DNA from 4 places in the Micromonospora sp. CA-246542 genome. Region 1 is predicted to be linked to each of the others. Evidence: riboswitches for the same ligand, from Rfam matches in the RefSeq annotation. Region 1 holds a riboswitch; each other region holds the start of a gene.
What was found. Region 1 has a riboswitch for cyclic di-AMP ahead of ACQP0N_RS02920 (coiled-coil domain-containing protein). Riboswitches for the same ligand answer to the same signal wherever they lie in the genome.

Region 1 (7,507 bases):
GGGCACCCAGCGGACCGTCGAGCAGGCGCCGGTCTCGACCGAGCCGGCCCGAGCGTACGCCGAGCTGGTCTCCGGCAACCGTCGCTTCGTCGCCGGAGAGCCGCGCCATCCCAACCAGGATGCCGGGCACCGGGCCGCCGTGGCGGACGGGCAGCACCCCTTCGCGGTGATCGTCGGCTGCTCCGACTCGCGGCTGGCCGCCGAGATCATCTTCGACCGGGGGCTGGGTGACCTCTTCGTCGTTCGGACCGCCGGGCACACCACCGGCCCCGAGGTACTGGGCAGCGTCGAGTACGCGGTGGCCGTCCTCGGTGCCCCGCTGGTGGTGGTGCTCGGCCACGACTCCTGCGGCGCCGTGCAGGCGGCCCGCGAATCGGCGGCCACCGGCGTCGCGCCCCCGGGACATCTCCCAGCGGTGGTCGACGCGGTGCTGCCCAGCCTGCGACGAGCCGCGGCCGAGGGCGTGCACGACATCGACGGCATCGTCGACATCCACATCGCGCAGACCGTCGAGACGCTGCTCGGGCAGTCGCCCGTGCTGGCTGACGAGGTGGCGCGGGGGCGGTGCGCGGTGGTGGGGATGTCGTACCGGCTCGCCGCCGGGGCAGTACGACCCGTGACGCCCGTACCGGCCGGCGACGCCTCGGACGACCCGGCGGCCACCACCGCCGCCTGACACGCGACGAGGGCCGCCCCGCTCGACGCGGGACGGCCCTCGAACTGCTGAACGTCGAATCAGAGCAGCGACATGTGTACGTGGTCGGTGTGGTTCGACGGCCCGCTGTACGACTTCCAGCCGGTCGCCGGGAACCAGATCTGCCGGTTCCAGATCACGTAGTAGATGCCGAGCCGGTCGGCGTTGCGGATGAGGAACGCGGCCACGTTGTTGCCGTACATCCGGGTGTCGTCGTTGTGCCACGGGCTGAAGCCGCTCTTCTGCAACGACCAGTCACAGGCGCGGCCCTTCGGGTGCTCGTACGGTCCGCCGTTGCGGTGGCAGCCCACGAACCGGTTGAATCCGGCCCGCTTGACCTCCTTGTACGCGTGCAGCGTGCGCGGCGTGACGCAGCCGGAGGTGGTCGGGTCCTTCTCGCTGCACGACTGCGCCTTCCAGTCGCCGTCGGCGGTGCGACCCGGGCCGATCCGGGCGACCGGAGAGGTGGCGTCCACCAGGCCGCCGGTGAAGCCCTTGCCGCCGACCAGCGCGAGCGCCTTGTCCGCGTCGCGCTTGTCCTTCGCCATCAGCGCGGTCTGCTTCTGCTGCTCCCGTACCTCCGCGTCGAGCAACAGCTTGGCCTGCTCGGCGCGGGACTTCACGGCGTTGACCTCGGCGAGCTTCTTCTCGTTGACCATGTTCATCTCGTCGAGCGCCGCGGCCCGCTGGACGAACGAGTCCGGGGCGTCGGCCTCCAGCAGCATCGCGATCGCGCCGACCCGTCCGGTCCGGTACGACTGAGCGGCGATCTGCGCGACCTGCGGGGCCAGCGCGGCCAGGTCGGCCTTCGCCCGGTCGACCTCGGCCGCCAGTTCGAGCTGCCGCTTCTTGGACTTGTCCAGTTTGGACTTGGCCGCCACGTAGTCCCGGTTGGTCTGCTCGATGACGTCGGTGAGCAGCTTGGGCTCGTCGCCGTCCTCCTCGTGCCCGGACGGTGTGGGGGTCGTCGGGGCGGCGTGGGCCGGGAGGGGCCCGGCGAGCACGGTCAGCGCAGCGAACACGGCCACCACGGGTGTCAACCAGCGGCGTAGGGGTGCCGTCACAATCTTCCCTTCCGTCGACCGCCGACCGGGTTAGCTGACGGGTTCGGGGCGGAAGTGGCCCCTACCGCTGTCGCGGATTCACCCCAGGTGCCTGGGTCCCCGGCTCGCCGGTTGGCGATTGGGCGGTGGCACCGCAGGCGCCGCTGCGCGCCTTCGTCGGTGACCGGCAGCGAGGTTACCCGAGAGTCCACCGCCTGAGCTACGTCCTGATGCCGACTAAAAGCGTCATTTCGCCATGGCGTTGAGTGACCAGTGACGCGGTTCTCAGGGCGGGTGCCCGATCCGGTCACGCTGAGGAGTGTCACCATGCCGTATCCGTGCTCCTGTTCGGCTCTGGCCACCCGGTGGTGGCGGTGGATGGGGGTGCGTTCCGCTGTGGATCGGGCCGGTCGGCCCTCCCCGCCGGCGGGGAACTGAGAGCGGCGAGCGCCTCCGCGCGGTCCGCGCGGGGGCGCGGTGGCGGGGGTCCGCGCCGGGCGTGGCCGTCGACCCGGCCGCGGTCACCACGGCGGCCAGCCCGGTGGTGAGGGGTACGGCGGCGATCAGGCCGAGCGTGGCGACCGCGCTGCGGACGATCTCCTGGGCGAGGAACTCGCTGGTCAGGATCTGCCCGATGGGGCGCGAATCGGCGGTGAGCAGGAGCAGCAGCGGCAGTGACGCGCCCGCGTACGCCAGGACGATGGTGTTGACCGTGGAGGCGATGTGGGCCCGGCCGACCCGGGTGGCGGCCCGGTAGAGCTGTCGTCGACTCAGCCCGGGGTTGGCGTTCGCCAGCTCGGTGACGGTGGCGGCCTGGGTGACGGTCACGTCGTCGAGTACCCCGAGTGAGCCGATGATGATCCCGGCGAGCAGCAGGCCGCGCAGGTCCACATCCGCCTGGAACATCGAGAGCGTGGTGGCGTCCTCGCTGCCGAAGCCGGTGAGCTGGGTGGCGGCCGTGGCGATGGTCGCGAGGACACCGGTGAGCACCAGACTGCCCAGGGTGCCGAGGACCGCGACGGAGGTCTGCGCGGTCACTCCGTGTGTCAGGTAGAGCACCACGAACATGATCAGGGCCGCGCCGACCACCGCCACCAGCAGCGGTGACCGGCCCGCGCCGATGGCCGGTAACACGAAGGTGAGCAGGATGGCGAAGCTGGCGGCCAGGCCGGCGAGCGCGGCCAGGCCCCGCCACCGGCCGAACGCGACGATGGCGGCGGCGAAGACCACCACGAGCCACACCAGCGGCGTCCCGCGTTGGTGCTCGGCGATGTTCCAGGTGCTGATGGTGGGATCGGTCGGATCGGTCAGCTCGACCAGGACGACGTCGTCGCCCACCTCGACCCGAGGCGCTCCGGGCCCGGCGGGGACGGGCGTGCTCACCTGCCGGTCGGCGCGCGGCCCGTCTTCGAGGAGTACGTCCACCGTGCCGCACGGCCCGCTGCTCGGCGTGCCCTCCGGGCTCGTCGAGGGCGGGCACGGTTCGGTCACCACCCGGGTCACCGTGCCGTGGTGGCGCGGCAGGTCCGCGCCGCCGCCGCTCTTCGGTGCGCCGTCCCGGGGCCACAGCACCACGGCGGCGACGACGGTGGCCACGAAGAGCGGCACCACCGTCGCGACAAGGATCCGTCGTACCCGGGGCGGGGCGGGACGAGCGGAATGGCTGTGGTCGGAACCCAATGCGAGACTCCCAACGATCCGGTGCGGGGTACGTGCCGGCGGCCTGTGCGGTTCAGTTCCGCCGGACGAAGGCGGGCACGAGCGCGTCGGTTCGCCGCCTGACGACCCGACAATCACGGAGAGTGATGAAGTGGCCCGGTCGGCGCCGTACGGGGCCGCGCCGTGGCGGCGCCGTCGCCCGTCTCGGCGGCGGAATCCGGTGGGTCATCGCCGGACGATGCTAACCAGCGCGCCTGGAGGTTGCAGGGCGTGTGGACGCATCGGGGGAGTCGAACCGCTGACACCGCCCCGGGCGCGGCGGGATGGTGGAGTCATGCCTGAGCCACCCACCGAGCACCGACGGCACGACAAGCACGCCGGGCACGACAAGCACGCCGGGCACGACCCCGCCATGTTCCGTCGGCGGTTCTGGGTCTGTCTGGTGCTCACCGTTCCGGTGGTCCTGACCAGTGACCTGGTGGTGGACCGGCTCGGGCTCCGGCTGGACGTGCCGGGTCGCTCCTGGGTGGGGCCGGTGCTCGGTTCGGTGGTGTTCCTCTGGGGTGGCTGGCCGTTCCTGGTCGGCGCGGTACGGGAGATCCGGGACCGCGCGCCGGGCATGATGCTGCTGGTCGCGATGGCGATCACCGTGGCGTACACCGCGTCGCTGGCGACCAGCCTGGGTGCCTTCGACCTGGACTTCTGGTGGGAGTTGGCCGCGCTGGTCACCATCATGCTGCTCGGGCACTGGCAGGAGATGAAGGCCATCGGGCAGGCCCGTGGGGCGCTCGCGGCACTGGCGGCGCTGCTGCCCGACGAGGCCGAGCGGGTGGCGGCGGACGGGCGGGTCGAGCGCGTACCGGTCGACGGGCTGCGGGTCGACGACGTGGTGCTGGTCCGACCCGGGGGTCGGGTTCCGGCCGACGGCCGGGTCGTCGACGGTGACGCGGAGTTGGACGAATCGATGATCACGGGAGAGTCGCGTCCGGTCGCCCGGTCGGCGGGCGATCGGGTGGTGGCCGGCACGGTCGCCACCGATTCGGCGATCCGGGTCCGTGTCGAGGCGCTGGGCGACGAGACCGCGCTCGCGGGCATCCAGCGCATGGTCGCGCAGGCACAGCGCTCGGGCGGGCAGGCTCAACTGCTCGCCGACCGGTTCGCCGCCGCGCTGTTCTACGTGGCCGCCGGTACCGCCGTGCTCACCCTGGTGGTCTGGACCGCGCTCGGTGAGCCCGACGAGGCGGTGGTGCGTACCGTCACCGTTCTGGTGATCGCCTGCCCGCACGCGCTCGGCCTGGCCATCCCGCTCGTCGTCGCGCTCTCCACGGCGCTGGCGGCACGAAGCGGGATCCTGGTGAAGGACCGGCTCGCGTTGGAGCGGATGCGGTCCGTCGACGCGGTGCTGTTCGACAAGACCGGCACGCTGACCCGGGGCGAGCACGAGGTCACCGACCTGGTGACGGCCCCCGGCGTGGGCCGCGACGAGGCGTTGCGGATCGCCGCCGGTGTCGAGTCCGACAGCGAACATCCGCTGGCCCGCGCGATCGTGGCGGCGGCCGGGCCGGGTGGGCCGGCCCGTGCCGCCGGCTTCCGCTCGCTTCCGGGCCGCGGGGTGCGGGCCACCATCGACGGTACGGAGTACGCGGTGGGCGGGCCGGCCCTGCTGCGTGAGCGGGGTGGACCACTGCCGGACGGGCTGCGGGAGGCGACCGGGCGCTGGTCGTCACGCGGAGCCGTGGTGCTGTATCTCCTGCGGTTGCCGGACACGGTGCTCGGGGCGTTCGCGCTCACCGACGCGGTACGCCCGGAGGCCCGCGAGGCCATCGCCGAGCTGCGGGCGGATGGCGTCCGCACCATCGCCATGATCACCGGGGACGCGCGGTCGGTGGCCGAGTCGGTCGCTGCCGACCTCGGCTTCCGGGCCGGGGTGGACGAGGTCTTCGCCGAGGTGCTGCCGGCCGACAAGGACAGCCGGGTGGCGGAACTCCAGCGGCGCGGGCTGACCGTGGCGATGGTCGGTGACGGGGTGAACGACGCGCCGGCGCTGGCCCGCGCCGACGTGGGCATCGCGATCGGGGCGGGCACCGACGTCGCGATCGAGTCCGCCGGGGTCGTGCTGGCGTCGTCCGATCCGCGCGGCGTCGGGGCCGTGGTCCGGCTCTCCCGGGCGTCGTACCGCAAGATGCGGCAGAACCTGGCCTGGGCCGCGAGCTACAACGTGGTGGCGTTGCCGCTGGCGGCGGGGGTGCTCGCCGGGGCCGGGGTGGCGCTGAGCCCGGCGGTGGCGGCCGTGCTGATGTCCGCGTCCACCATCGTGGTGGCGCTCAACGCGCAGTTGCTGCGCCGGGTACGTCTCGATTCCGGGCGGAAGTGAGGCGCGCTCAGCCGCGCTTCATGAGTCGGCCGACGGCCGCCATCATCTCGGTGGCCATCTCGTCGGCCCGGCCCTCGGCCGCCCCCTCGTGCATGCAGTGCCGGGCGTGCCCGTCGAGCAGGCCCAGGGCCACCTTGTCGAGCGCGGCCTGGATCGCGGAGATCTGGGTGAGCACGTCGATGCAGTAGCGGTCGTCGTCGACCATCTTCTCGATGCCCCGGACCTGTCCCTCCACCCGGCGCAGGCGCGCGAGCAGTTGGTCCTTGCTGGCGGTGTACCCGCGGATCGGTGTGGGTGCGGTCATGGCGACGAGGATAGCCTACCCCTAGGGGGTATGGTAATGTCCGATCCTGCCGGCATACCCCCACCGGGTACCGGTACTACGAGAGGAGACGTCCGATGGTCGACACGACGTACCAGGTGCAGGGCATGACCTGCGGGCACTGCGTCAGCGCGGTCAGCGCCGAGGTGGGCGCGATCGAGGGCGTGCGCGACGTGCGGGTCGACCTCGCCACCGGCCAGGTCACCGTCAGCAGCGAGCAGCCCGTGGACACCGAGGCCGTCCGGGCCGCTGTCGACGAGGCCGGCTACGACCTCGTCGAGGCGTGAGCGGAGGTCCGCGATGACCACGGTGACCAGGCTGGGCGCGTTCGCCCTCGGTCTCGCGGCGGTCTTCGGCGCGGCGTACGGGGTCGGCCGGGTGGTCGACCCGGCCGACCCGGTCGCGCAGAGCCGGCCCGACGTCGCCCACACCTCGGGGCCCACCGGGAGCGGCGAGGTGGCCGACCTCGTTCCCGGCGGGTTGCTCGTCTCCGACCGGGGCTACACGCTCCAACCGGTCACCGTGCCCGCCGGCCAGTTCACCTTCCGGATCGACGGGCCGGACGGTCGGCCGGTCACCAGGTACGACGTCGCGCACGACAAACGGATGCACCTGATCGTCGCCCGCCGGGACCTGTCCGGCTTCCGGCACGTCCACCCCGATCTCGCCCCGGACGGCACCTGGCGGGTCGCCACCCCGCTGGCCGGCCCCGGGCAGTGGCGGGCGTTCGCCGACTTCACCCCGACCGGGGGCGAGCCGTTGACCCTCGGCGTGGACGTGACCGTCCCCGGCGAGCTGACCGAGCGGCCGCTGCCCGCCCCGACGGCCAGCACCACGGTCGACGGTTACACCGTCACCCTGACCGGTACGCCGGAGCCGGGCCGGACCTCGGCGCTCACCCTGACGGTGAGCCGTGCCGGGCAGCCGGTCACCGACCTGGAGCCCTACCTGGGTGCGTACGGGCACCTGGTGGCGCTGCGTCGGGGCGATCTGGCGTACCTGCACGTGCACCCGGACGGGACGCCCGGCGACGGACGCACCCCGCCCGGCCCCGCCGTCACCTTCCACGCCGAGGTGCCCTCGGCCGGCGCCTACCGGCTCTACCTCGACTTCCAGCACGGTGGGCGGGTGCACACCGCCGAATTCACCATCGTGGCGGGCGTTGCCCCCGCCGCGACGGGCGAGCCGACACCGACCGGCGGGGCCGACCACGGCACCCCCGGGCACGGGCACGACTGACGGGACCGGACGATGACCACCACCAGCAGCAGACCGTTGCCCGAGGCGCCGAACCGGATCGAACTGGCGATCGGGGGGATGACCTGCGCCGCGTGCGCCGCGCGGGTCGAGAAGAAGCTCAACCGCATGGACGGGGTGAGCGCCACCGTCAACTACGCCACCGAGAAGGCGACCGT
Region 2 (7,507 bases), 1.7 Mb from region 1:
GGGATCATCGACTTCTCCGGGATCAACGAGCGGGGTGACTTCGCCAGCCTGCCGATGCGCACGTACTCGTCGGGCATGGCGGCCCGGCTGCGGTTCTCCATCGCCGCCGCCAAGAAGCACGACGTGCTGCTCATCGACGAGGCGCTCGCCACCGGCGACAAGGGTTTCCGCAAGCGCAGCGAGCAGCGCGTCCGCGAGCTGCGCGAGGGCGCCGGCACGGTGTTCCTGGTCAGCCACCAGCTCTCCTCCGTGCGCGACACCTGCGAACGGACGATCTGGCTGGAATCGGGCCTCATCCGGATGGACGGCCCGACCGACGAGGTCATCCGCGCGTACGAGGCGTTCGCGAACAGCAAGTAGAGTGCCGGCCAACCACCGGCATCGACACGGCAACCAGGACCGCGTCGCCCGCGTTGGGGCGGCGCGGTCCGCGCGTTAAGGTTCATTCCGTCGCCGCTCGGGCGGAACTTTCCGTTAACGCAACCCTGAGAGTGAGGATCCGGCAATGACGCAGGACCAGACCACTGGCCCGGACGCCGCAACGGAGACCCCCGCACCGTGGCGGCCCTCGCGGACAGTGGCCGTGGTGCTGGCCGGCGGCACCGGGACCCGGCTGGGCCTCGGCATCCCCAAGCAGCTGCTCAAGATCGCCGGTAAGCCGATCATCGAGCACACTCTCGCGGTCTTCGAGGCCGCTCCGGAGATCGACGAGATCATCGTGCTGATGGCGACCGGTCACGTCGACGACGCCCGGCAGATCGTCGAGAAGGCCGGCCTGCGCAAGGTCACCAAGGTGATCGAGGGCGGCGACACCCGCAACGCGACCACCCGGATCGCGCTCGACGCCGTCGGGCCGGCCGACTGCAACATCCTCTTCCACGACGCCGTCCGCCCGCTGCTCAGCGGCCGGATCGTCCGCGAGTGCGTCAACGCGCTGTGGACCTACGACGCCGTCGACGTCGCCATCCCCTCCGCCGACACGATCATCCAGGTGGACGAGAACGACTGCATCACCGACATTCCGGTGCGCTCCCGGCTGCGCCGGGGACAGACCCCGCAGGCGTTCCGCTCCCCCACGATCCGCGAGGCGTACCGGATCGCCGAGGACGACCCCGACTTCGCCGCCACCGACGACTGCGGCGTGGTGCTGCGGTACCTGCCGGGCACGCCGATCAAGGTGATTGACGGCTCGGACGAGAACATCAAGGTCACCCACCCGGTCGACGTGCACCTGGCGGACAAGCTCTTCCAGCTCGCGGCGGCGCAGGCGCCCCGGCTGACCGACCACCGCAGCTACACCGAGGAGCTGACGGGCCGCACGATCGTGGTGTTCGGCGGCAGCTACGGGATCGGCCACGAGCTGACCGAGCTGGCGCGGCGCTACGGCGCGCAGGTCTTCCCGTTCAGCCGCTCCACCACCGGCACCCACGTCGAGCGCGCCGAGGACGTCGAGGCCGCGCTGACGACCGCCTTCGAGGCCACCGGCCGGATCGACCACGTGGTGGTCACCGCCGGGATCCTGGAGCGGGGCGCCCTGGCCGAGATGGACGAGGAGACGATGGACCGGGTCTTGCAGGTCAACTTCGTCGGCCCGGTGACCATCGCCCGGCAGGCCCTTCCGTACCTGCAACAGACCAAGGGTCAGCTGCTGCTCTACACCTCCAGCTCGTACACCCGGGGTCGGGCCCGCTACGCCCTCTACTCGTCCACCAAGGCCGCCCTGGTCAACCTGACCCAGGCGCTTGCCGACGAGTGGGCCGACGTCGGCGTACGGGTCAACTGCATCAACCCGGAGCGGACGGCCACCCCCATGCGTACGCGGGCCTTCGGCGAGGAGCCGGAGAACACCCTGCTGGCCGCGGAGGCCGTCGCGCAGTCCTCGCTCGACGTGTTGATCTCCGACCTGACCGGTCAGGTCATCGACGTACGCCGGGCGCCCGGCGACGGCCCGTCCGTGCCGGCGCAGGCCGGCCCGGACCGGTCCGAGACGCCGGCCGCGGCGTCGACGAACTGACGCCGACGGCACCGCGAGACCGAGGGCGGCGATCGGAGCGACATGCGTGGTGACCTGGTTCGCAAGGTGGCCGCCCGGTGCCTGAGCACCGGGCTCGCCGTACTGGCCTTCGTCGTGCTGGCCCTCACCGGCAGCACCGGGTGGGGCCTGGCGCTGGCCGTCGCCGCGCTGGTGGCGGCGGCCGCTGAGCAGCGGATCCGACCGGCCGCCGACCTGGTGGCCGAGACCGCCCTGATCGCCGCGGCGATCCTGGTCGGCTACTCCCGACGGCTCGACGACGGCTTCGACCCGGCGCTGGCCGCGACGGCGCTGGTCCTGCTGGGGCTGGTGCTGCTGGTGGGGCCGCTGCGTACCGCCGGCAACCTGGAGATCCGGGCCGCCAACCTGCCGGTACGCGCCTGGACCCCGCTGATCGCCGACCGACTCGGCGTCGCCCTGTTGGGGCTGCTCGCGGTGGTGGCGATCGCCGCCGCGTCGACCCTGCCGGCCGTCGTGGCGCTCGCCGCCAGCCTGCTGGTGGCCGCCGGCGCCGGGGCGGTCGCGCTGGACCTGGCCAAGCGACGGTTCCGCCCGACCGCCGGCGGTGGGCAGGTCGCCCGCGCGCTACGTCGGCACGAGCCGGAGTTCCTGCTCTACTTCTCCGCACCGCCCGGCTCCGAGTACCAGGTCACCATGTGGCTGCCGTACCTCGAACGGATCGGCCGGCCCTTCCTGGTGCTGGTCCGTGAGCCGGAGTTCGTCGCGCCGATCGCCGCGGCCACCGACGCGCCGGTGGTCTACTGCCCCACGCTGCGCGCGATGGACGAGGCGCTGGTGCCGAGCCTGCGGGTGGCCTTCTACGTCAACCACGGGGCGAAGAACAGCCACTGCATCCGGTTCACCCAGCTCACCCACGTCCAACTGCACCACGGCGACAGCGACAAGGCGCCCAGCGCCAACCCGGTCTCGGGCATCTTCGACCGGATCTTCGTGGCCGGGCCGGCGGCGATCGACCGGTACGCCCGCGCCGGGGTACAGATCCCGGCGGAGAAGTTCGTCGTGGTGGGCCGCCCCCAGGTCGAGTCGATCGAGGTACGCGAGGAGCCGACGCGCGGCCTCGCGCACCCGACGGTGCTCTACACCCCGACCTGGACCGGGCACCACGCCGACGCCGACTACTGCTCGCTGCCGGTGGCCGAGGAGCTGCTGCGGCGGCTGCTGGGGCGCGGCGCGACGGTGATCCTGCGGGCGCATCCGTACACGGCGCAGAACCCCGCGTCGGCACGCCAGTTGGGCCGGCTCACCGAACTGCTGGCCGCCGACCGCGCCCGCACCGGCCGGCAGCACCTGTTCGGCGCGGCGGCCCGGGAGCTGAGCCTGACCGAGTCCGTCAACCGCTCGGACGCGCTGGTCTCCGACGTCTCCGGGGTGATCTCCGACTACCTCTACTCCGGCAAGCCGTACGCCATCACCGACATGGGTGACGAGGGCGACCGGTTCACCGAGCGCTTTCCACTGGCCGGCTCGGGCTACGTGCTGCGGCGCGACATGTCCAACGTGGACGCCGTGCTCACGGCCCTGCTGGACACCGACCCGCTGGCCGACGCCCGCTGGGTCACCCGCCGCCGCTACCTGGGCGACTTCCCGGCCGAGTCGTACGCCGAGGGCTTCCTGACCGCCGCCCGCCGCGAGCTGACCTCGACCCGGGAACTACCCGCGCCCGCACCTGCCTGACCGATCAACGGTACGGGTCCAGCAACGCCAGCACGGCCGCCGGATCCTCCAGGTGCGCGTTGTGCCCGAGACCGGCCAGCGTGGCGACCGGTACGCCGTACTCCTTGAGCTGGGCGTCCGTGACCATCGGGTCGTGCTCCCCGCGGGCCAGCACCACCGGCACGTCGGTCGCCGCGAGCAGCGCGGCCAGGTCGGGCGCGCCGACGGCGAACGCGGCGTTGTCCATCGCGAGCCGCCACCGGCCGTCGACCTGACGCAGACCGGCGTCGACCATCGGGTGGTCCGGGAGGACCAGACCGGTGAGGCCGGCGACCCGCAGATACCGGCGGGCGGCCTCGGTGCGGCTGGTGAACCAGCCCACCGGGCGGGCGGCGAGGTCCGCAGCGCGGGCCAGCTCGGCCGGCGCCCAGACGGCCTTGATGCCCAAGCCCACCACCGCGTCCACCGGCAGGCCGGCGGCGCGGGCCGCCAGCGCCAGGCCGACCACGCCACCGAGCGAGTGCCCGAGCACGACGATACGGTCGTCGGAGGCCAGGCCCTGGGCGACCCGCTGGGCGAAACCCTCGAAGGAGTACGACGACAGCGGCGCCGACCAACCGTGACCGGCGAGATCGGGCGCCAGCCATCGGCCGGGCCAGTGGTGCTCCAGGAGTGGCGCCCAGGGCAGCCACACGTCACCCGTCGCCCCCATGCCGTGCAGCAGCAACAGGATCGGCTCACGGTCGGCTTGACCACCCGATTCATCCACCACGGCCGCAGTCTCCCACGGTTCGCGGCCCGGTACGAGAGCCGTTCACCCGCGTCGCGCCCCGACCCGGGAACGCCGCGGGCGCCGGCCCCTCGTGGGAGACGGCGCCCGCGGCGTCGTGGGGTGTCGCGCGTTGGTCAGGCGGAGTAACCCCGGGTGGCGATCCAGTTCGCCAGGTCGATCGTGGTGATCCAGTAGGCCGGGTCGGCGGCGTTCGCCGAGTCGGCGATCCGCACGGTACGGCCGTTGTCCTTGTAGCCGACGACGGCGATGTAGTGCCCACCGCCGTAGGAGTGGTAGCCGCCCTCGGTGTCGATGGCGTCGCCGGCGACGTTGGCCACCACGCCCCGGCCATCGGTGATGGCCTTGACGACGTCGGCCTGAAGACGGTCCATCTGGGCCGGGCTGGGCGTGCCCGCGAACATGCGGGTGCGGTACGGGGAGCCCTTCACCTCGGCGTTGAGCACCCGGGTGGTGTCCTCGGCCGAGTTGGTGCCCATCTCGGTGGTGCCCAGCTCGGCGCCGAGCTCCTCCTGGGTGCGGTCGATGCCGCTGGCGCTGAGCGCGTTGCGGGTGGCCGCCGGGCCGCAGTTGTAGTAGGTGTTCTGCGCCTCGTAGTCGTAGTCGAGCACCTTCTTCGCGGGCGGCTTCGGCGGCGTCGGCTTCCGGGTGACGTCCGGGTTGCTCGTGGCCTTCGCGACGGGGGACGCGGCGCTGGTGGCCGGGGCGGCGGTGCTCGGTGCGACGCTCGCCGACGGGGCCGCGGACCGGAGTTCGCCACGGGAGGCGACGGTGTCACTGCGCATCTCGGCGACCGTGGTCGGGGTGCGCGAGCCGGCCGGGGCGTCGTCGGCGCCGGCGACCAGGGCGCCGGCGGTGGTGGCGATCGCGAGGGCCGCGGCGGAGGCGGCGACGATCTGGTACGGGCGCTCGGTCGCGAGGCGACGGAGCTGGCGCTTCAGGGTGTGCTTCACGAGGTCCTCCACGGTTCACAGGGAGAGCGGCACACCGGGGCCCGACCGGCATCCGGGCAGGCGTCAGCGCGCGGGCGGTGGCCCGCGGATGATGAGCCGCTCAGGGGAACGCCCGGCGCGCCGGGCGGGAAGTGCGGTGACCCGGGGGGTCAGCTCACCGTCACGAGGCGGATGAGCGGGGACACCGCGTCGCCGTGGAGGCGGAGGAACAACAAGGGGGTCGAGGGGTGCTGCACGAGGATGGAACTCCTTCCGTCACCGCCTACCGGGTTAGCTGACGGATTCGGGCGGGAAGATCGCCCTACCGCGGGCCGTGGCTCGCGGATTCACCCCGGACTTACTGTGGGTCCCCGGTTCGTTGATCACGATTGAGCGGGTCGGCACGGCGTCGCCTCCTGCGATCGGTAACCGCACCGGACGGGACGACAGTACTGGCCGGTGCGCACTCTGCCAAGCCGCGCCCACCTGCGTAAACATCGATTGGCCCAGCAATTTCTGCACGTTTTGCCGCTGACGTGACTCGATGGGACAACGGGTTCCGCCGGCACCCGTGGGCGACAACCGGACAGGTGGCCGACAACGCGGCCACAATCGCGGGCGCAATGGCCGCCGATGATGCCCGCCGCCCGATTTCCGCTGCCGGTGACCCGCCTCACATAACAGATCGGGCTCAACCGGCCCGGGCCGGACGCCAGCGTGCCACGAGGGCCGTACGCGACGGCCGCGTCGCGGTGCGCCGGGAGAACGCCGGGCTCGGCCGCGACCGGACCGCCGCCACGTACGCCTCCTCGGCGAGGACGCGCGCCGACTCGGCGGCCACCTCGGCGTCCCGCCAGGACGACCGCTCCCGCTGGACGGCCGTCCGGTGCTCGGCCAGCCTGGTGTCACGGATCGCCCGGATGAGCAGCGTCTCCTGCTCGACCGGGTGCCGGCGGGGGTCCCAGCCGCGCCGATTCCCGAACACGTCGCCGAGCTGAGCCATGGTCAACTCCCCCCGCCAGTGCGCCGCCATGGCGGCACGGTGCAGATAACGCTCCCGGGCCGCGTACTCGGCGGGGGTGTGCGGGGTACGCGGTGTCGGCAACGCCCCGGCACCGGCGACCCGACGGGCGGCGGTGTCCGCCTCGTCGTACGCCGTCCAGGCCCGCTGCGCCTCGTCCTGAGCGACCAGCCAGTCAGCGCGCCGCCGTCGGGCGGTCCGCGCCGCCCGGGCGGCGGCCACGGCCACCTCCTCGGCGTACCGGCGCAGGTCGGCCATCTCGGCGACGGCCATCTCGCGGGCGGTGGGTGTCGGCGGCGTGGGGTCGGCCGCGGGCGAGTCCCGCTCCGGACGGGCCACCAGGACGGCGAGGACCGTCAGCGCCAACAGGAACAGGGCCGACCAGATGGCGGCGGCCTGGGGCACCTCGGTCAGGAACTGGTAGAAGACGACGGTTTCCATGATCGACACCTCGGCATGAGCACGTAAGCGATGGGATGCCGCACGGGCGGGTGCGGGCGGTGTGTCGTCAGGTGTGGTGACGGCGCTCGGCCCGGCGGCGCCGCCGGTGACCGACCCGCTAGGCCGGTGGGGCGCGGGGGGCCCGGGTGGCCGAGCCTGCGGCTCGCAGGGGCCGCTCCGATCCCGTGCGCGCCGAGGTCACGCCCGCCAGTGGGCGAGGCAGCGCGTCCGAACCACCGTGCCGGGCGGGCTGCGGGTCGACCGACCCCGCGGAGGCGTCAGCGCCAACCTCTGCGGCTCGTACCCCGCCGACCCTGTCGGTGACGGCGCGGTCGGTGACGGCGCGGTCGGTGACGGCGCGGTCGGTGACGGCGCGGTCGGTGAGGACCGTGGAGAGGGCCGCGTTCGGCGGTCCGAGCGGCTCGGCGGGGGCGAGCGACCCGATGGCGGGCGGCGGGGCCGCAGCGGTCGATGCCGGCAGCAGCGCCGGGGCCGCGCCCAGGGCGAGCGACAGCACGGCGAGGCTGGTCAGCACCCGCGCCGCCCAGCGCGCCACCCACCACAGGGGACAGGTGAGCGCGACCGGGAGCACGTCCTCACGCTACCGTCGGGACCGC
Region 3 (7,507 bases), 2.2 Mb from region 1:
GATCGTCGACTGATCAGATAACGAAAAGTATTGAATGATCAGATGCCGAAAAGTGAGGATATGGGCGACTTTGTCCGCTCGGATCCGTGAATTGCTCATCCCGAGGGGTGGCGACCGAGGCCGTTGGAGGAATACTCTCGGTCGCGGCCCGCGTACTGATGAGGCGCCCGGGGGACGGGCGGGTGGAGGTGCTCGCGTGAGCCTGTCGATTGTGAAGTCGGTCCTGTCCGGTGGTGTCGTCGAGATCGCCCCGCGGGGTGAGATCGACGTCGACACAGCGTACGAGGTGCGTGAGGCGATTGCGGAGGTGCTGGCCAAGAGCCGCCCGCTCCGCATCGAGCTGAACATGAGGCTGGTCACCTTCATCGACTCCGTGGGCATCAGCGCCATGGTCGCCGGCTTCCAGACCGCCGAGGTCAGTGGCGTCAAGCTGGTCGTCACCGAGCCGAGCCGGTTCGTGCACCGTCAGCTCTGGGTGACCGGCCTGCTCGGTCTCTTCGGCGCGCCCGAGCCCTACTTCGCGGGGACGGCGACGCCCGAGGTGCTTCCCGGCGCCTGAGGCGCGGCTGCCACCGTCAGGCCTGCTCGTCCAGACCGGTCAGGTCCACGTCGGTCACCTCGGTGACCGCCCGGATCGCCGTGACCGACGCGTACCCGGCGGCCAGCAAGGCCACGTCGGTGCCGGGCTGCGCGGCCTGCCCGGGCTCCTCCAACGAGGTACGCACGAAGCCGTGACCCGACTCCGCCACCGTCATCTGCACCTGGCCGAAGCTGGCCAGCGCGCCACGGCGTACCCCGTGCAGCCGCTCGTGCGGCAGGTCGGGGGCGTTGACGTTGAGCACGCTCTCCGGCGGCGCGGAGGTCAGCCGGGGGAGCAGGTCCAGGGCCACCCTTGCGGCGGTGCTCCAGTGCCGCTCGGCGTCGCGTACCCGGCCCGCGGCGTCCACGGCGGCGCCACCGCTGGCCGCCGTGGCCTCGCCCGCGCTCAGCACGTCCAGCGAGACCGCCATGGCACGGCACCCGTTCGAGGCCGCGGTGAACGCGGCGCCCACCGTGCCCGAGTGCAACACCGCCCGGCCGGCGTTGGCGCCCCGGTTGATGCCCGACAGCACCACCGACGGCGGCGGGCCGAACGCGCCGTGCAGCGCGATCAACGTGATGAAACCCGGCGAGCCGCCGACCCCGTACGCGGGCACCCCCGGCAGGTCGGGCAGCGGATGGTCGTTCACCACCACCCGTCCGTCCCGCTCGATCGCGCTCATCGAGGCGCTGGTGCCGCTGGCTTCTTCCAGCGGCGCCGCGACCACCACGTCCAACCCTCGCTCGGTGGCGGCCCGGGCCAGCGCCTGGATGCCGGGTGCGCCGATCCCGTCGTCGTTGGTGACGAGCACCCGCAGCGTCATCGCTCCACCACCCGGTCGGCCAACTCGTCGGGGGTGGTCCGTTCGTGTCGCCGGCTGTCCGTCGGGACGAGTCGGACCCGTTCCACGAGACCGGTGATCGAGTCCACCCGTCCGGTGCCCAGCCCGTGCCGGGTCACGTTCAGCGCGCCCGCCGCCGCGCCGGTGCGGATGGCCGTACGGATGTCGCCGCCACGGGCGACCACGGCCGCCACGCCGGCGGTCATCGAGTCGCCCGCTCCGCGCGGGTCGGCGGCCTCCAGCCGGGGCATCTCCACCTCGAAGAGTTCCCCGTCGACGAGCGCCAGCGCGGGCTGCTCGGCGCGGCTCACCACCACCGTCTCCGCGCCGGCGGCGTGCAGGTCGTACATCGCCCGCGTCAGCTCCGGGCCGCTCCCGTCGCGGGCACGACCGTCCCGGATCAGCTCCTCGTGGCTCACCTTGAGGAAGAACACGCCGCTGTCCAGCACCGCGCCGAGGTGGTCACCGGACAGGTCGACGACCACCCGGCTGCCGTTGGCGCCCAGGTCGGCGGCGAAACGCCGGTACAGGTCGGCCGGGACGAGCCAGGGCGCGTTCGGGCCACTGAGGACGCTCACCTCGGCGCGCAGCCCCTCGCCGAGCGCCAGGTTGTACAGCTCGTCCAACTCGTGACGGCTCAGGCGTTCGCCAGGCACGTCGACGACCTCCTGCCGGGAGCCGCCGCGACGGTCGTGCACGTACGCGCCGCTGCCGGAGTCGCGTACCACGACCTTCAGATCGACCCCCTCGCTGACCAGCAGCGGCTCCAGCACCTGGCCGATCTCGCCGCCGAGCGCGGCGCAGAGCACCACGTCGACCCCGAGGGACAGCACCATGCGGGCCTGCCAGACGCCCTGACCGCCGGGGTGCAGGTGCAGCTCGGGCTGGTCGTTCGGCTGGTCCACGGTCACCGTCAGCTGCGGCGTCGGCGCGAAGACCATCACGTGCCCGCTCACCGGTCGTCACCGTTCATGTGTCCCCCTTCGTCACAAGCGGTGATTACCCATCAGCCGACCGTAGTGGGAACGCTGCGCGAATGCCGGGACAACGCACGGTGTCCGTCCGGCCGTTGCCAGCCTGGGCGGCGTACGGGACGATCGTGCGACCAGCGACGTCGGGAGACGGTGTGCTCAGCAGCGATACCTTCAGCTACACCGTCCAGGCCCGCTGCTCACTCGCCGACGCGGCGGCGCTGTTGAGCGACCTGAGCCGTCAGGGTGAACTGCATCCCCTGATCGTGCGGGTCCGCGAGGTGCCGGCCCGCCCGGGCGCCCGCGCCAGCTACACGATCAACGACAGACTGGTCGCCGGCCCGCTGCGCTTTCGCACCACGTACCACGCGGACGTGCTGGTCAGCGAGCCCGACGAGATCGTCACCGTGGCCCGCCAGTGGCCCGCCACCACGGTTCGCAACCACACGCGGCTGCGCGCCGAGCCGGACGGTCTGGTCCGCATCGACGTCGACATCACCCTGCGCGCGCCGACACCCCTGTTCCGGTACGCCTTCGGCCAGGCCCGCGCCGCCCACCTCGCCCTGGCCGCGCGCCTCGGCGCGGCCCTCGACACCCCGGCGCCCTGACCGCAGGACCCTCGGAGGTGGCCGACGCGGCACCGACGAGGCCCGGCCTCGGCGTAGCCCCGACCGCCCGTCCGGCCCAACACATCGCAGCCCGCCCTGCCCCGCCCCGCCCCGGCTCGGCTCGGCTCGGCCTGACGCCGGGCAAAGCGGCCTGGCCTGGCCTGGCCCGGCGCGGCTCGGCCCGGCGACCGGATGCCTCAGTTCGGTCCTTTGCTCTGCTTCAGCGGAGGCAACAGTCGGGGGCCATTTGTGTTGCCTCCGCTGAAGCAGAGCAAAGGGCGCGTGCACACCCTCCGGCACCCGACGTGCGGCCGTCGTGATCAGGCTCCTACTGCGCCGACCGCCCTGATCGTGATGGCGACCGCGTTACCGCACCGGTGCTGCCGGTGCTGCCGGCGTGAGGAGCATGCGTCGTGGCTTGTGTCGCCTCGGGGCGGCGGGGTCGCGCGGGTCGGCGTCCCCAGGGCTTGTACGTCGACAGCACCGTCGCGATGATCATGAGACTGGTCGACACCGCGGGCGCGATCACCAGGTCGGCGCGGTCCCGCGCCGGTAGCGCGGCGCCCAGCGCGCCGGCGTGCCGCAGGTTCGGGGTGAGCAGGAACAGCACCAGCCCGACCATCACCGTGGTGATCACGAGCTTGATCACCACCCAGCGGTAGCGCAGCAGGCCCCAGGGGGTGAGCAGCGCGCTGGCGACACCGACGAGCCACACGAGCACGCTCAGCGGCGCGAAGAGCACGGTGCCGACGAGCCCGGCGACGGGGTAGAGCACCGCCGGGTCGGCGCCGCGCTGTGCCGCGATGCCGAGGGTGAGCAGCACCAGGTCGGCCCCGAGCCAGCCGAGGGAGGTGACCAGGTGCAGGGTGAGCAGGGCCTTGCGGGTGCGGGGCGCGATTCGCGGCATACCCGAATGCTCCCGGCCCGATCCCGCGTGGTCGTCCGACCAGCGACGACGTCCGGGGTACGCCCGCTGACGTACCCCGGACTGCCTCGGCGGTCAGTACACCGACAGATGCACGTGGTTGGTGTGGTCGCTGGAGGGGTCGCCGTTCCCCCCGCTGTACGACTTCCAGCCGCTGCTGGGTAGCCAGATCTGCTTGAACCAGATCACGTAGAGCACCGCGAGCCGGTCGGCGTTGCGGATGAAGTACGCGGCCAGGTTGTTGCCGTACGTCTTGTCGCCGCCGCTGGCGATCCCGCCGAAGCCACCCTTCTGCGCGGCGAAGTCGCAGGCCCGGCCCTTGGGGTGCTCGCCCGAGCCGCCGTTGCGGTGACAGGAGACGTACCGGGTGAAGCCGGCGGCCTTGGCCTGGTTGAGCGCGTGCAGGGTGCGGGGGGTGATGCAGCCGCTGGCCGGGGTGGGGTCGTTGATGCTGCACGACTCGGACGGCCAGGAGCCGTCGGAGTTGCGGGGGGCGGGTTGAGCGTTGGCGGTGGAGGTGCCACGGTTGGAGTCGGTGTCGGTGTCGGCGGCGGCGGTGGCGCGTGCCTTGTCGTTGGCGACGGTCAGCGCCCGCTCGGCCTGCTCCTTGCGCTTGGCCATCACCTCGACCTGCTTACGCTGCTCCCGGATCTCGCCGTCGAGGGCGACGCGGGTGCGGTTCGCCTCGTCCCGGGTGGCGTGCAGGTCGCGCAGCACCCGGTCCTCGTTGGCGGCCACCACGTCGAGGGCGGCTGCCCGGTCCATGAAACCCTCGGGGGTGTTGCTGTTGAGCAGGGCCGAGACGGTGCTGAGTCGGCCGGTGCGGTACGCGACGCCGGCGATCTCGCCGACCTTGCCGTTGCGTACGGTCATCTCGGCCTCGGTGGTCTTGAGCTTGACCGCGAGCTGCTGCTGCCGCTGGACCGAGGTGTCCAGCGCGCGCTTCGCGTCCAGGTAGCCCTTGCTGGCCGCCTCGAGCTGGGCCCGTAGCGCCGGGGTGCCGCCCTCCTCGTCGCCGTCGGGAGCGGCGGCGGCCCGCAGGCCGCCGGGGGCAGCGGCGGTGGCGGCGCCGACCGGAAGCGCGACGCCGAGGGTGACCATCATGACGATCAGTGCCGCAAGTCGGGCGGCGGGTGGGCGTGCTGGGGCCACTACGCATGTCCTTCCGTCAGCCGCCGACCGGGTTAGCTGACGGGTTCGGGACGGAAGATCCCTACCGCTGACGCGGATGCACCCCAGGAACATGGTTCCCCGGTTCGCCCTGTCGGGCGATTAGGCGACGGCCGCCACCGGCGCCGGGAGGCGCCGCCGGGTGGTGGCCGGGACAGAGCCTACCGGTGCTGGTGGGGTCTGTGCAGCCGTTGTGACGGAAGGTGCTTGCGCGGTCACGAAGGATGACGGTCACCACTCGACGGAACCGCAGGCGCCCGGGGCGGCACCGGGTTCGGTCTGCAGCGTGGCGTGCTCGATGCGGAAGTCGTCGCGCAGGGCCGTACGCGCCGCGGTGAGCACCGCGCCGACCTCCGCGCCGGGCGCCATGGTCAGGTGTGCGGAGGCCACCTCCATGCCCGAGGTGAGCGTCCAGACGTGCAGGTCGTGCACCTCGACCACGCCGGGCACCGCGGCCAGTCGGTCGTGCACGGCGGTGACCTGGAGGTGTTCCGGAGCGGCCTGCACGAGGATGCGTACGGCGGCCCGCCCCAGCCGCCAGGTGCGCGGCAGGATGAACACGCCGATCCCGACCGCGACCAGCGGATCGGCCCACCACCAGTCGGTGACGGCGATCAGCAGCGCGGCGCCGATCACGCCGAGCGAGCCGAGCAGGTCGCCCAGCACCTCCAGGTAGGCGCCCTGGAGGTTGATGCTCTCCCGGGCGCCGGCGCGCAGCAGCCCGAAGGCGACCACGTTCGCGAGCAGGCCGAGGATGGCCACCGTGAGCATCGGACCGCTGAGCACCTGGTGCGGGTTGCCGAACCGGCCGATCGCCTCGATCACCACGTAGATCGCCACGCCGGAGAGCAGGACGGCGTTGGCCAGCGCGGCGAGCACTTCGAGGCGGTAGAGCCCGAAGGTGCGTTGCGGGTCGCCGGTGGCCCGCCGCGTGGCGGTGATCGCGGCGAGCGCCATCCCGATGCCGAGCACGTCGGTGAACATGTGCCCGGCGTCGGAGAGCAGTGCCAGTGAGCCGGTGTGGAAGGCGGTCACCGCCTCGACCACCATCAGGGCAGCGAGCAGTCCGAAGGCCGCCCAGAGCCGTCCCCGATGCTGGTGGGCGGCGTTGGCGACCGACCCGTGGTGGTGGTCATGTCCTGCTCCCACGGAACCCACCCTCCGACGCCGCCCGGGACCCGGTCAAATGTATGCTCACATCGCTATGTGTGCAAGTGTAGGGCGCGGGCCGCCCACGGGCGATGCCAACGCGACGGTCAGCCGGTCGGGTCGACGGTGGTGAGCCGCTGGGTGGCGCGGGAGAGCGCCACGTAGAGCGTGCGTACACCCGAGCCCGGATCGGCCCGGATCTCGCTGGGTGCGACCAGCACGACTCCGTCGTACTCCATGCCCTTGGCCTCCAGGCTGGTCACCACCTGCAAGCGCGTCGCGCCGAGCGCGTCGAGCCAACCGGCGACCTCGTCGCGGCGGGTGACCGGCGTGATCACCCCGACCGTGCCGTCGACCTCGCCCAGCAGGCCGGTGGCCGCCTGCACGGCGGCGGCCTGGAGCCCGGCGGGCGGCACCACCAGCTCGACCGGGTCGACGCCGGTGGAGCGGACGGCCCTCGGCAGGGGCAGGTCCGGGTAGAGCCGGCGGATCTCCGCCGCCGCCACCGCGAAGATCTCCGCCGAGTTGCGGTAGTTGGTGGTGAGCGTGAACTCGTGCCGTTTGCGCCGGCCCAGCGCCTGGTCGCGGGAGCGGGTCAGCTCCTCGGGGTCACCGGTCCAGGCGGTCTGCGCCGGGTCGCCCACCACCGTCCACGAGGCCAACCGCCCACGCCGACCGATCATCCGCCACTGCATCGGCGAGACGTCCTGCGCCTCGTCGACGACCACGTGCGCGTACTCCCGGTAGTCCTCCGGCCGCTCCCGGGCCGCCGCGCGGGCGGCCCGCTGCCGGTCGGCCGCGGTGCTCAGCTCACGAACGCCGCCCGCGAGCTGGAACGGGTCGCGCCGGGCCCGCGCCGGTTTCACCGGCTTGCCGAGCAGCGCGTCCAGCTCGTCGAGCAGCGCCACGTCCGCGATGGTCAGGCCCTCGGAATCCAGACTCTGGTACGCCGTGCCGAGCAGCCGGATCTCCGCGCCGGAGAGGATCCCACCGGCGTACCGTCGCAGCCGATCCGGTCGAGCCAGCCAGCCGAGTACGTGCCGGGGGTGCAGGCGTGGCCACCAGGCCTTGAGGAACTCCCGGAACTCCGGCCGCTCCGCGATCTCGTCCTCGAAGGCCCGCTGCTCGGGCAGCCGGCTGATGTTCACGCGCCGGGCCTGCGCCCACAGCGCGGCGAAGACACCGTCGAAGCCGGCGCGGCGAACCTCGTTGCGTCGGGCGCCACGGTGCAGCGCGCGGTCCCGGATCGCGTCCAGCTCGCGG
Region 4 (7,507 bases), 510 kb from region 1:
TCGCGCGCCGACGCCCGTGCCGGTGACCTGGTCTTCTTCTACTCCGGCCTGAGTCATGTCGGGCTCTATCTGGGTAACAACCAGATGGTGCACGCGCCACGCGCCGGTAAACCGGTGCAGGTGTCCAGCATCAACACCATGCCGGTCGCCGGGTTCCGCCGACCTGGCTGATCCCCACGACGCACGACGACGGCCCCCGGTCACCTCGACCGGGGGCCGTCGTGGTTCCTCAGCGGGGTGCGCCCACCGGGGACGGCAGGAGCTGCACGTCGGCGAGGTCGACGTACATGACGCGGTGGCCGAACTGGATCTGCGCGTACCGGTTCTGGCCCCGGATCACCGTCCAGTCGCCGGGCGAGGAGCCGTCGAACGTGCTGGCCCGGTAGTACTCGCCGGGCAGCACCGCGCCGACGGCGTACCGCTGTCCGGCGGAGAGGGTGTACTGCAACGGTGAGATTGCCTGGTAGGGCACGCCGGCCGGGTAGGCCGCCTGCTCCGGGTACGCCCGCCCGTAGACGGGGATCGTGGCCCGGCCGGGCTTCGGGGTGACCACCATGCCGACCGTCCAGGTGGCCGTCGGCTTTGACGCCGGGTTGTGGAACCACGCCCGCTGCCCGAGGTACCAGATGGCCGTCCAGTCGCCCTGTCGACCGGCCAGCGCGTACGTCTGGCCGGCGGACGCGCGGGCCCCGTGGTCCGACACGTCCATCGTGTTCGGGGTGCCGTCGGGGCGCAGCGCGATGTCGTTGACCAGCGGCGCGTCCGGAGCCGGTGCGGTGCGTAGCACCACCGACGAGGACCCGCGGGGCGCGCACGGCGTCCCGGGGGTGACGCATCCGGTGAACGCCGGCTGGTTGGTCGCGTAGTCGGGGTCGATCCGGACCAGCCCGGTGGCCGGGGTGCCGGTGTCCAGCCGTGGGGCGTGCAGCAGGTCGAGGTAGTGCGTCCAGTCCCAGTAGGGTCCCGGGTCCCAGTGCATCCCGCGGACTGTCGACGCGGTCGTGCCGGGCACGTTGTCGTGCCCGATGATGTGCTGGCGGTCCAGCGGGATGCCCAGCCGCAGCGCGAGGTGCCGCACGAGCTTCGCCGAGGTCCGGTACATCGCCTCCGTGTACCAGGTGCCCTGCGCGGCGAAGCCCTCGTGTTCCAACCCGATCGACTTGGCGTTGACGTACCAGTTGCCGGCGTGCCAGGCGACGTCCTTGGTCTTGACGTGCTGGGCGATCTGTCCGTCCACCGAGCGCAGCGAGTAGTGCCAGCTCACGTAGGTCGGGTCCTGGACGAGTTGCAGGGTGGTCGCCCAACTCGCCTCGGTGTCGTGGATGACGATGTACTCGATCTTCTGCCGGGCGGGCCGGTCGGACAGGTCGTGGTTGCCGTAGTCGCCGTCGCCGAACGCCGCGTAGGGCGCCGGGATCCACTCACAGGACACGGTGCTCGGGCACTCCAACCCGTCCGGGCGGGCGAGCCGGCGCAGTCCCAGTCGGTCCAGCCAGGCCCGCTCGGGTCGTACCGCCCGGGCCGGCAGCGTGACCCGCTGGCCGTCGTCGGTCACCCGCGTCTCGCCGGCGCCGATCGTGGTGAAGACCTCGTCGGCGAAGGCTGCCGCGGCATCGGCGCTGTCCGCGCCGGCATAGCGGGCCACCGCGCCGTACCAGGTGGCCGGGTCGGTGCCGACTCCGACCGGGGCGCCGACCTCCCGTTGGTACGCGGCCAGCAGCGCCGCCCCACCCCGGAGGTTCGTCGTCGGGTCGGTACGCAGCGCCTCGGTGGTGGCGCCGGTGAGCGCGGCGGCGGCGTCCACGGTCTGCAGCGCGGCGCTGGGCGGCGCGTCCCCGGCGGCGGGCGCCGGTGCGAGAGCACGACGGGACTCGTCGCCGCGCGGATCCTCTCCCGGGGCGTCGTGGTGACCGCGCCCGGGTAGGGCGGCCACGTGCCGGGCATCGGTCAGGTGCATCGGGCCGTAGCCGCCGCTGGTGCTCGGCGTGCCGGCGTTGCTGTCCCAGCGGGACTCCAGGTAGGAGACGCCGAGCAGTACGTCGATGGGCACGCCGTACTCGGTCGCTGCGGCGGCGTACTGCTGCTGGCGGTCGGCGGCGGGGGCCGCGGTGGCCGGGCCGGCGGGCAACGGTACGGCCGCCGTGGCGGTGACGAGCGCGACGGCGAGCAGGGTCGGACGTTTCATCGAACCCCCTACATGTGAACTGGTGTCGGTTGCGGTCACCTTCGCCCTGCCCGGGAGTCCGCGTCAATACCTTTCCATGTTTCGAAACGTGCGGTAAGAAATCTTCACATCGGTTCGATGGCCCGCTGCAATCAGTACGGAGTGTCACGGCCGCACGGGTTGCGGATCGGTAACGGCCGTCTCTACTCTGGTCATTCGTCGGCCCGGTAGCAGGTCTGCCCACCCCGGGCGGTAACGGACCGACACCGCCGAGTCGCTCGCGAGCGAGCCGGGGACCCAGGTTCCTCGGGGTGAATCCGCAGTTCCTGCGGTAGGGCGCCCACTTCCCGCCCGAACCCGTCAGCTAACCCGGTAGGCGGTCAGGAAGAAGGAGTACGGAACCCGGTGGCCCTCCAAGCCCCGCGGCCGTCGTTCGGACGGTCGGCTCCGGCCGACCCGCCGTCGACCGTGCCGCGTCCACGCTGGTCCCGCTTCACCACCGTTCTCGCCGCCCTGGTCGGCGTCGCCGTCGTCCTGACCGGCAGCGCCACGGTGGCCCACGCCGATCCGTCCGTCGCCGAGATCGAACGCCAGATCGACGACGACTGGAACAAGCTCGAACCGATCATCGAGCGGCACAACGCCACCCGTGCCGACCTGGCCCTCAAGCGCAAGCAGGCCGACGCGCTCGCCGCCCGCATCGCGCCGCTGGAGCGCCAGGTCGACGCCGCGATGGACAAGGTCAGCGCGCTGGCCGTCCGCGCGTACATGGGTGAGAACCTGTCGACCGTCAACACGATGCTCGGCAGCCGGTCGCCCAGCGAGATGGTCGGTCAGCTCGAAATGCTCGACCGCTTCGCCCACAACCAGCAGGAGGACGTCCGCCAGGTCGCCGACCTGCGCAACGAACTGGCCCGGCAGAAGGCGCCGCTGGACGAGATGGTGGTCCAGCTGACCCGCACCGAGGCCCAGTTGGCGGCAAAGAAGAAGCAGATCAACGAGGAGATCGACCGGCTGCAGAAGCTGCGCCTCAAGGTGTACGGCAGCGGCGGCGGCGGTCCGCTGCGTCCCGCGCCCTGCCCGGCCAGCTACCCGGGTGGCGGTGCCGGTATCGCGGTCAAGTTCGCCTGCGCCCAGATCGGCAAGCCGTACGTGTGGGGCGCCGAGGGGCCGAACTCGTACGACTGCTCCGGGCTGATGCTGGCCGCCTGGGCGAAGGCCGGTGTGTCGCTGCCGCACAACGCCGCCGCGCAGAGCCGGGTGACCAAGAACGTCAGCAAGGGCGACCTGCGCCCCGGTGACCTGGTCTTCTACTACAGCGACATCCACCACGTCGGGATGTACGTCGGCAACGGCTGGGTGGTGCACGCCTCCCAGGCCGGTGTGCCCGTCAAGATGAAGAAGGTCGACGACGGGCCCATCCACAGCTACGGCCGCCCCGGCTGACCGAAGCGGGACGCAGTCAGGCCCGTCGCGATCCGCTCGCGGCGGGCCTGAGTCGTCTCCTAACGGGTCGGCCAGGCGCGCCAGTTCTGCCAGGAGCGGCTGGGCGTCGGGCCTCGCTGACCCTGGTAACGCGACCCGTAGACCACCGAGCCGTACGGGTGCTCGGCCGGCGACGAGAGCCGGAAGATGCAGAGCTGACCGATCTTCATGCCCGGCCAGAGGGTGATCGGCAGGTTCGCCACGTTGGACAGCTCCAGCGTCACGTGCCCGGAGAAGCCCGGGTCGATGAACCCGGCGGTGGAGTGGGTGAGCAGGCCGAGGCGGCCCAGTGAGCTCTTGCCCTCCAGTCGGCCGGCGAGCTGGTCGCCGAGCGAGATCACCTCCAGCGTCGAGGCGAGCACGAACTCTCCCGGGTGCAGCACGAACGGCTCGCCGTCGGGCACCTCGACCACCGAGGTCAGGTCGTCCTGCTGCATGGCCGGGTCGATGTGGGTGTAGAGATGGTTGTTGAAGACCCGGAACAGCCGGTCGAGTCGTACGTCGATGCTGGATGGTTGGACCAAGGTGGGCTCGAACGGCTCCAGGCCCAGCGTGCCGGCCTTGATCTCGGAGACCAGGTCACGGTCGGAGAGCAGCATCGGACCACCATAGCGAGGTGGGCGGTGACCAGCGTGTCGAGGTCGCTCCTCGTACATTTGTTCGATAGAATGCTCGCATGGCTTCCTGGTCCGATTTCGCCGCCGACGAGCCCCGCCTCGCCGACGGCATTCGCGTTCTCCTGCAGCAGTACGGGCCGGGCTTCGGCTATCTGGCCACGGTCCGTGCCGACGGTGGGCCCCGGGTCCATCCGGTCTCCCCGGTCATCACCGACGAGGGTCTGTTCTGCTTCATCATCGACTCGCCGAAGCGCCGGGACCTCGAACGGGATGGCCGATACGCGCTGCACTCGTTCCCTCCCGAGGAGAGCGACGACGAGGCGTACGTGGCGGGCCACGCCTGGCCGGTCAACGATCCGGTCCGGGTGGCCCGGCTGGCGCAGAGCGCCCGGGCCGAGCCGCGGGCCGACTGGCGGCTGTTCGAGTTCACCGTCGACGTGGCGATGCTGACCCGTCGCGACCAGCACGGCCTGGGCATCGCCGTGGGGCGCCCGGCCGTCCAGGTCTGGCTCGATCCGCAGACCCCGCCCGCGGCGGCCGCGCCTTCCCCCGTACCGCAGACGCGCCCGACCCGTCGCAGCCGCGACGTCCAGTGCACGGCCGCCTGACCACGGCCCTGGGGGCAGATACGCCGGTGCCGGCTCCGTCGTGACGGAGCCGGCACCTGGTGTACGCGAGGAGCTAGGCCGCGCGGTACGCGTTCCACGCGGTCAGCATGCGGCTCGCCTGACCCGCGGTGAACTGGTACATGCACGAGTCGTAGGTGTAGTCCATGAAGTTGGTGATCGGGTCCAGGCCGGCCGCCGAGCAGGTGTTCCGGCCGGTCGGGCACTCGTACGCAGGCGACGCCTCGGCCGGGGTGTCGCTGACGCCGTCACCCGAGCCGCCGCAGCCACCCTGGAAGGTGTGGTAGAGGTTCAGCCAGTGGCCGACCTCGTGGGTGCCGGTGTCGCCCTGGTTGTAGTTGGTGGCGGTGCCGCCCGGCAGCGACTCGCTCAGCGCGACCACGCCATCCATGCTGCTGAGCCTGCGCTGCGGGAAGGTCGCCCAGCCCAAGAGGTCGTCGCTCAACTCGCCGAGGTAGATGTTGAGCGTGTTCTTGCCGCCGACCCGCAGCGACGACTTCATCGACCGCTCCGCCGACGAGCCTTCGACGATCGGGTACCAGGACGGGTTCGTCACCCGGTTGATCGAGTCGAGTCGGAAGGCGAAGGCGGTGGCCGCGCCGCCGGTCCCGCCCGCGTAGGCCTGGTTCAGGACGCTGATCTGCGAGGTGATCATCGAGTCGGGGATGTTGCCGCCGGCCCGGGTGCTGTTCTCCTGGATCACGTGCACCACCACCGGGATGGTGACCGTGGCTGCCAGCGTCGTGGCGCCGGCGCCGGCCCGGTAGTTGGCCCGCTCGCGCAGCGCCGCCGCGAGGTCGGCGTCCCGCTCGCGGACCTGCTTGGCGGTCAGCTCGTTCGGTTCGTGCAGGGCCCCCGCGCCGGGCTTCGCCCGGGCGTTGGCGTGGCTGTCGGCCGGCTCCGCGCAGGCGCCGCCCGGTGCCGGGGAGAAGGCCGAAGCGGCCGGAACGACGCCCACCGCAGCGGTGCTGAGCAGGAGCGCGAGGGTCGTCGACGCGACGCCGGCGACACGCCGGGTCAGCAGTTTGGGACGGAGTCCCATGAGCCCACCTCTTTCTGGCGGCGCGGCAGGGGGTGTGTCACGCCGTGGCTGGGAACGTGTGGCAGACGTTACAACTCATCGACGCATTTGAGAACGGCCATATGTTGCCGTCTGGAAACTTCTTTGGGGGCGAGCGGGGGCGGTCGGCGCGTGGGGGTGGCTGGGTGCACGGCTGCGACGACTCGGGTACAGTGGTGCCGCCTGCGGGTGTAGTTCAATGGCAGAACATCAGCTTCCCAAGCTGACAGTGCGGGTTCGATTCCCGTCACCCGCTCCACGCACGGAAGCCCTGGTCAGGACAGACGTCCCGCCAGGGCTTCCGTGGTTCCAGGTCATGCTGAAACAGGGACGGGCCATTAGCTCACCTCGGCGCCGGTCCGTCGCCCTCGGCAACCCGCTCGACCTTGCGCTTGCTCGGCTTGCGCCGGGCGGCCTTGACCGCTCGATCGCGTCGACAGCACTGACGACGCGGCGTGCCATGGACGGCTTGTGTCGTGTAGCGCGGCGCGGGTGTAGGCGTGAACCATCCGGGCCAACAGGTCAGCGGGGCTGGCTCCGGCGCGGGAGGCGACGATGTTCCGCTGTGCTGCAGGTCGTGGAAACGGAACCGGGCAGGCCGGTCGAAGCCACTGAGTCGCGCTACCTCAGGGCGTTCTGGGAGTAAGAGCGGCGCAAGGTCCGCTTGAGGTGGCGGGCCGGACGGCGGCCCGCTTTCAGCGAGGGCGGCTCGAGGGCATGCGGGATGGCAGCGGCTATCTCATTCGGTGACATCGTCGACAGCCCCGTTAAGCGCATCGACGAGGTCGGGAGACAGGTTGTCTTGGAGTATCCGACGAAAGTCGTTTGGACTCATCTGTTGCCGCAGCTGCTTCAGCTCGGTCACCGTCTCTCTGGGCCACTGGCCGTACAGCGATCGCCAGTTGGCAGCCGCTCTGAACAACGCGCGGGCTGCATTGTCGAAGAGCCGCTGATCCTGAGCGACCAGGCCGAGCCGGTGGTAGGTGCTGGCGGTGTTGTGCCGGTCGTTGAGCCCTAGGTAGATGGTCAGGGCCTGGTTGAAGTGGGCTTCGGCTTCGTCGAGGCGCCGCTGATCCTGCGCGACCCTGCCGAGATTGTGATAGGTGCCGGCCGCGTTGTTCCGGTCGTCGAGCTCCAGGTAGATGGTCAGGGCCTGGTTGTAGTGGGCCTCGGCTTCGTCGAAGCGCCGCTGAATTTGCGCGACAACGCCGAGCTGGTGGTAGATGCCGGCCGCGTTGTGCCGGTCGTTGAACTCCAGGTAGATGGTCAGGGCCTGGTTGTAGTGGGCTTCGGCTTCGTCGAACCGCCGCTGGTCCTGCGCGACCCTGCCCAGATTGTGGTAGATGCCGGCCGCGCTGTGCCGGTCGTTGAACTCCAGGTAGATGGTCAGGGCCCGGTTGTAGTGGGCTTCGGCTTTGTCGAAGCGCCCCTGATCCCGGGCGACAACGCCGAGATTGTGGTAGATCCCGGCGGTGCTGTGCCGGTCGTTGAACTCCAGGTAGATGGTCAGGGCCTGCTTGTAGTGGGCTTCGGCTTCGTCGAAGCGCCGCTGATC

Region 2: it holds a riboswitch for cyclic di-AMP, as region 1 does, so the genes downstream of both, ACQP0N_RS11015 (C39 family peptidase) here and ACQP0N_RS02920 (coiled-coil domain-containing protein) in region 1, are expected to answer to the same signal.
Region 3: it holds a riboswitch for cyclic di-AMP, as region 1 does, so the genes downstream of both, ACQP0N_RS25275 (coiled-coil domain-containing protein) here and ACQP0N_RS02920 (coiled-coil domain-containing protein) in region 1, are expected to answer to the same signal.
Region 4: it holds a riboswitch for cyclic di-AMP, as region 1 does, so the genes downstream of both, ACQP0N_RS00445 (NlpC/P60 family protein) here and ACQP0N_RS02920 (coiled-coil domain-containing protein) in region 1, are expected to answer to the same signal.

What each region holds. Positions count from the first base shown of each region.
Region 1 covers NZ_CP192040.1:599,508-607,014, forward strand. The annotation lists gene ACQP0N_RS02915 (carbonic anhydrase) at 1-676, shown strand, start outside; gene ACQP0N_RS02920 (coiled-coil domain-containing protein) at 736-1,758, opposite strand; cyclic di-AMP (ydaO/yuaA leader) riboswitch at 1,763-1,893, opposite strand; partial or broken gene ACQP0N_RS02925 (YibE/F family protein) at 2,060-3,417, opposite strand; gene ACQP0N_RS02930 (heavy metal translocating P-type ATPase) at 3,731-5,770, shown strand; gene ACQP0N_RS02935 (metal-sensitive transcriptional regulator) at 5,778-6,074, opposite strand; gene ACQP0N_RS02940 (heavy-metal-associated domain-containing protein) at 6,170-6,379, shown strand; gene ACQP0N_RS02945 (hypothetical protein) at 6,393-7,331, shown strand; gene ACQP0N_RS02950 (heavy metal translocating P-type ATPase) at 7,344-7,507, shown strand, end outside.
Region 2 covers NZ_CP192040.1:2,348,168-2,355,674, reverse strand. The annotation lists gene ACQP0N_RS11035 (ABC transporter ATP-binding protein) at 1-360, shown strand, start outside; gene ACQP0N_RS11030 (D-ribitol-5-phosphate cytidylyltransferase) at 506-2,014, shown strand; gene ACQP0N_RS11025 (CDP-glycerol glycerophosphotransferase family protein) at 2,057-3,727, shown strand; gene ACQP0N_RS11020 (alpha/beta fold hydrolase) at 3,732-4,478, opposite strand; gene ACQP0N_RS11015 (C39 family peptidase) at 4,613-5,461, opposite strand; cyclic di-AMP (ydaO/yuaA leader) riboswitch at 5,694-5,834, opposite strand; gene ACQP0N_RS11010 (hypothetical protein) at 6,120-6,890, opposite strand; gene ACQP0N_RS11005 (hypothetical protein) at 7,009-7,482, opposite strand.
Region 3 covers NZ_CP192040.1:5,470,033-5,477,539, reverse strand. The annotation lists gene ACQP0N_RS25300 (STAS domain-containing protein) at 197-559, shown strand; gene surE (5'/3'-nucleotidase SurE) at 576-1,403, opposite strand; gene ACQP0N_RS25290 (PfkB family carbohydrate kinase) at 1,400-2,362, opposite strand; gene ACQP0N_RS25285 (SRPBCC family protein) at 2,548-3,000, shown strand; gene ACQP0N_RS25280 (hypothetical protein) at 3,329-3,907, opposite strand; gene ACQP0N_RS25275 (coiled-coil domain-containing protein) at 4,001-5,077, opposite strand; cyclic di-AMP (ydaO/yuaA leader) riboswitch at 5,083-5,214, opposite strand; gene ACQP0N_RS25270 (cation diffusion facilitator family transporter) at 5,327-6,244, opposite strand; gene ACQP0N_RS25265 (HelD family protein) at 6,352-7,507, opposite strand, start outside.
Region 4 covers NZ_CP192040.1:89,319-96,825, forward strand. The annotation lists gene ACQP0N_RS00435 (C40 family peptidase) at 1-171, shown strand, start outside; gene ACQP0N_RS00440 (N-acetylmuramoyl-L-alanine amidase) at 230-2,185, opposite strand; cyclic di-AMP (ydaO/yuaA leader) riboswitch at 2,422-2,557, shown strand; gene ACQP0N_RS00445 (NlpC/P60 family protein) at 2,570-3,610, shown strand; gene dcd (dCTP deaminase) at 3,670-4,248, opposite strand; gene ACQP0N_RS00455 (pyridoxamine 5'-phosphate oxidase family protein) at 4,326-4,874, shown strand; gene ACQP0N_RS00460 (zinc metalloprotease) at 4,948-5,934, opposite strand; tRNA gene ACQP0N_RS00465 (tRNA-Gly) at 6,138-6,211, shown strand; gene ACQP0N_RS00470 (tetratricopeptide repeat protein) at 6,692-7,507, opposite strand, start outside.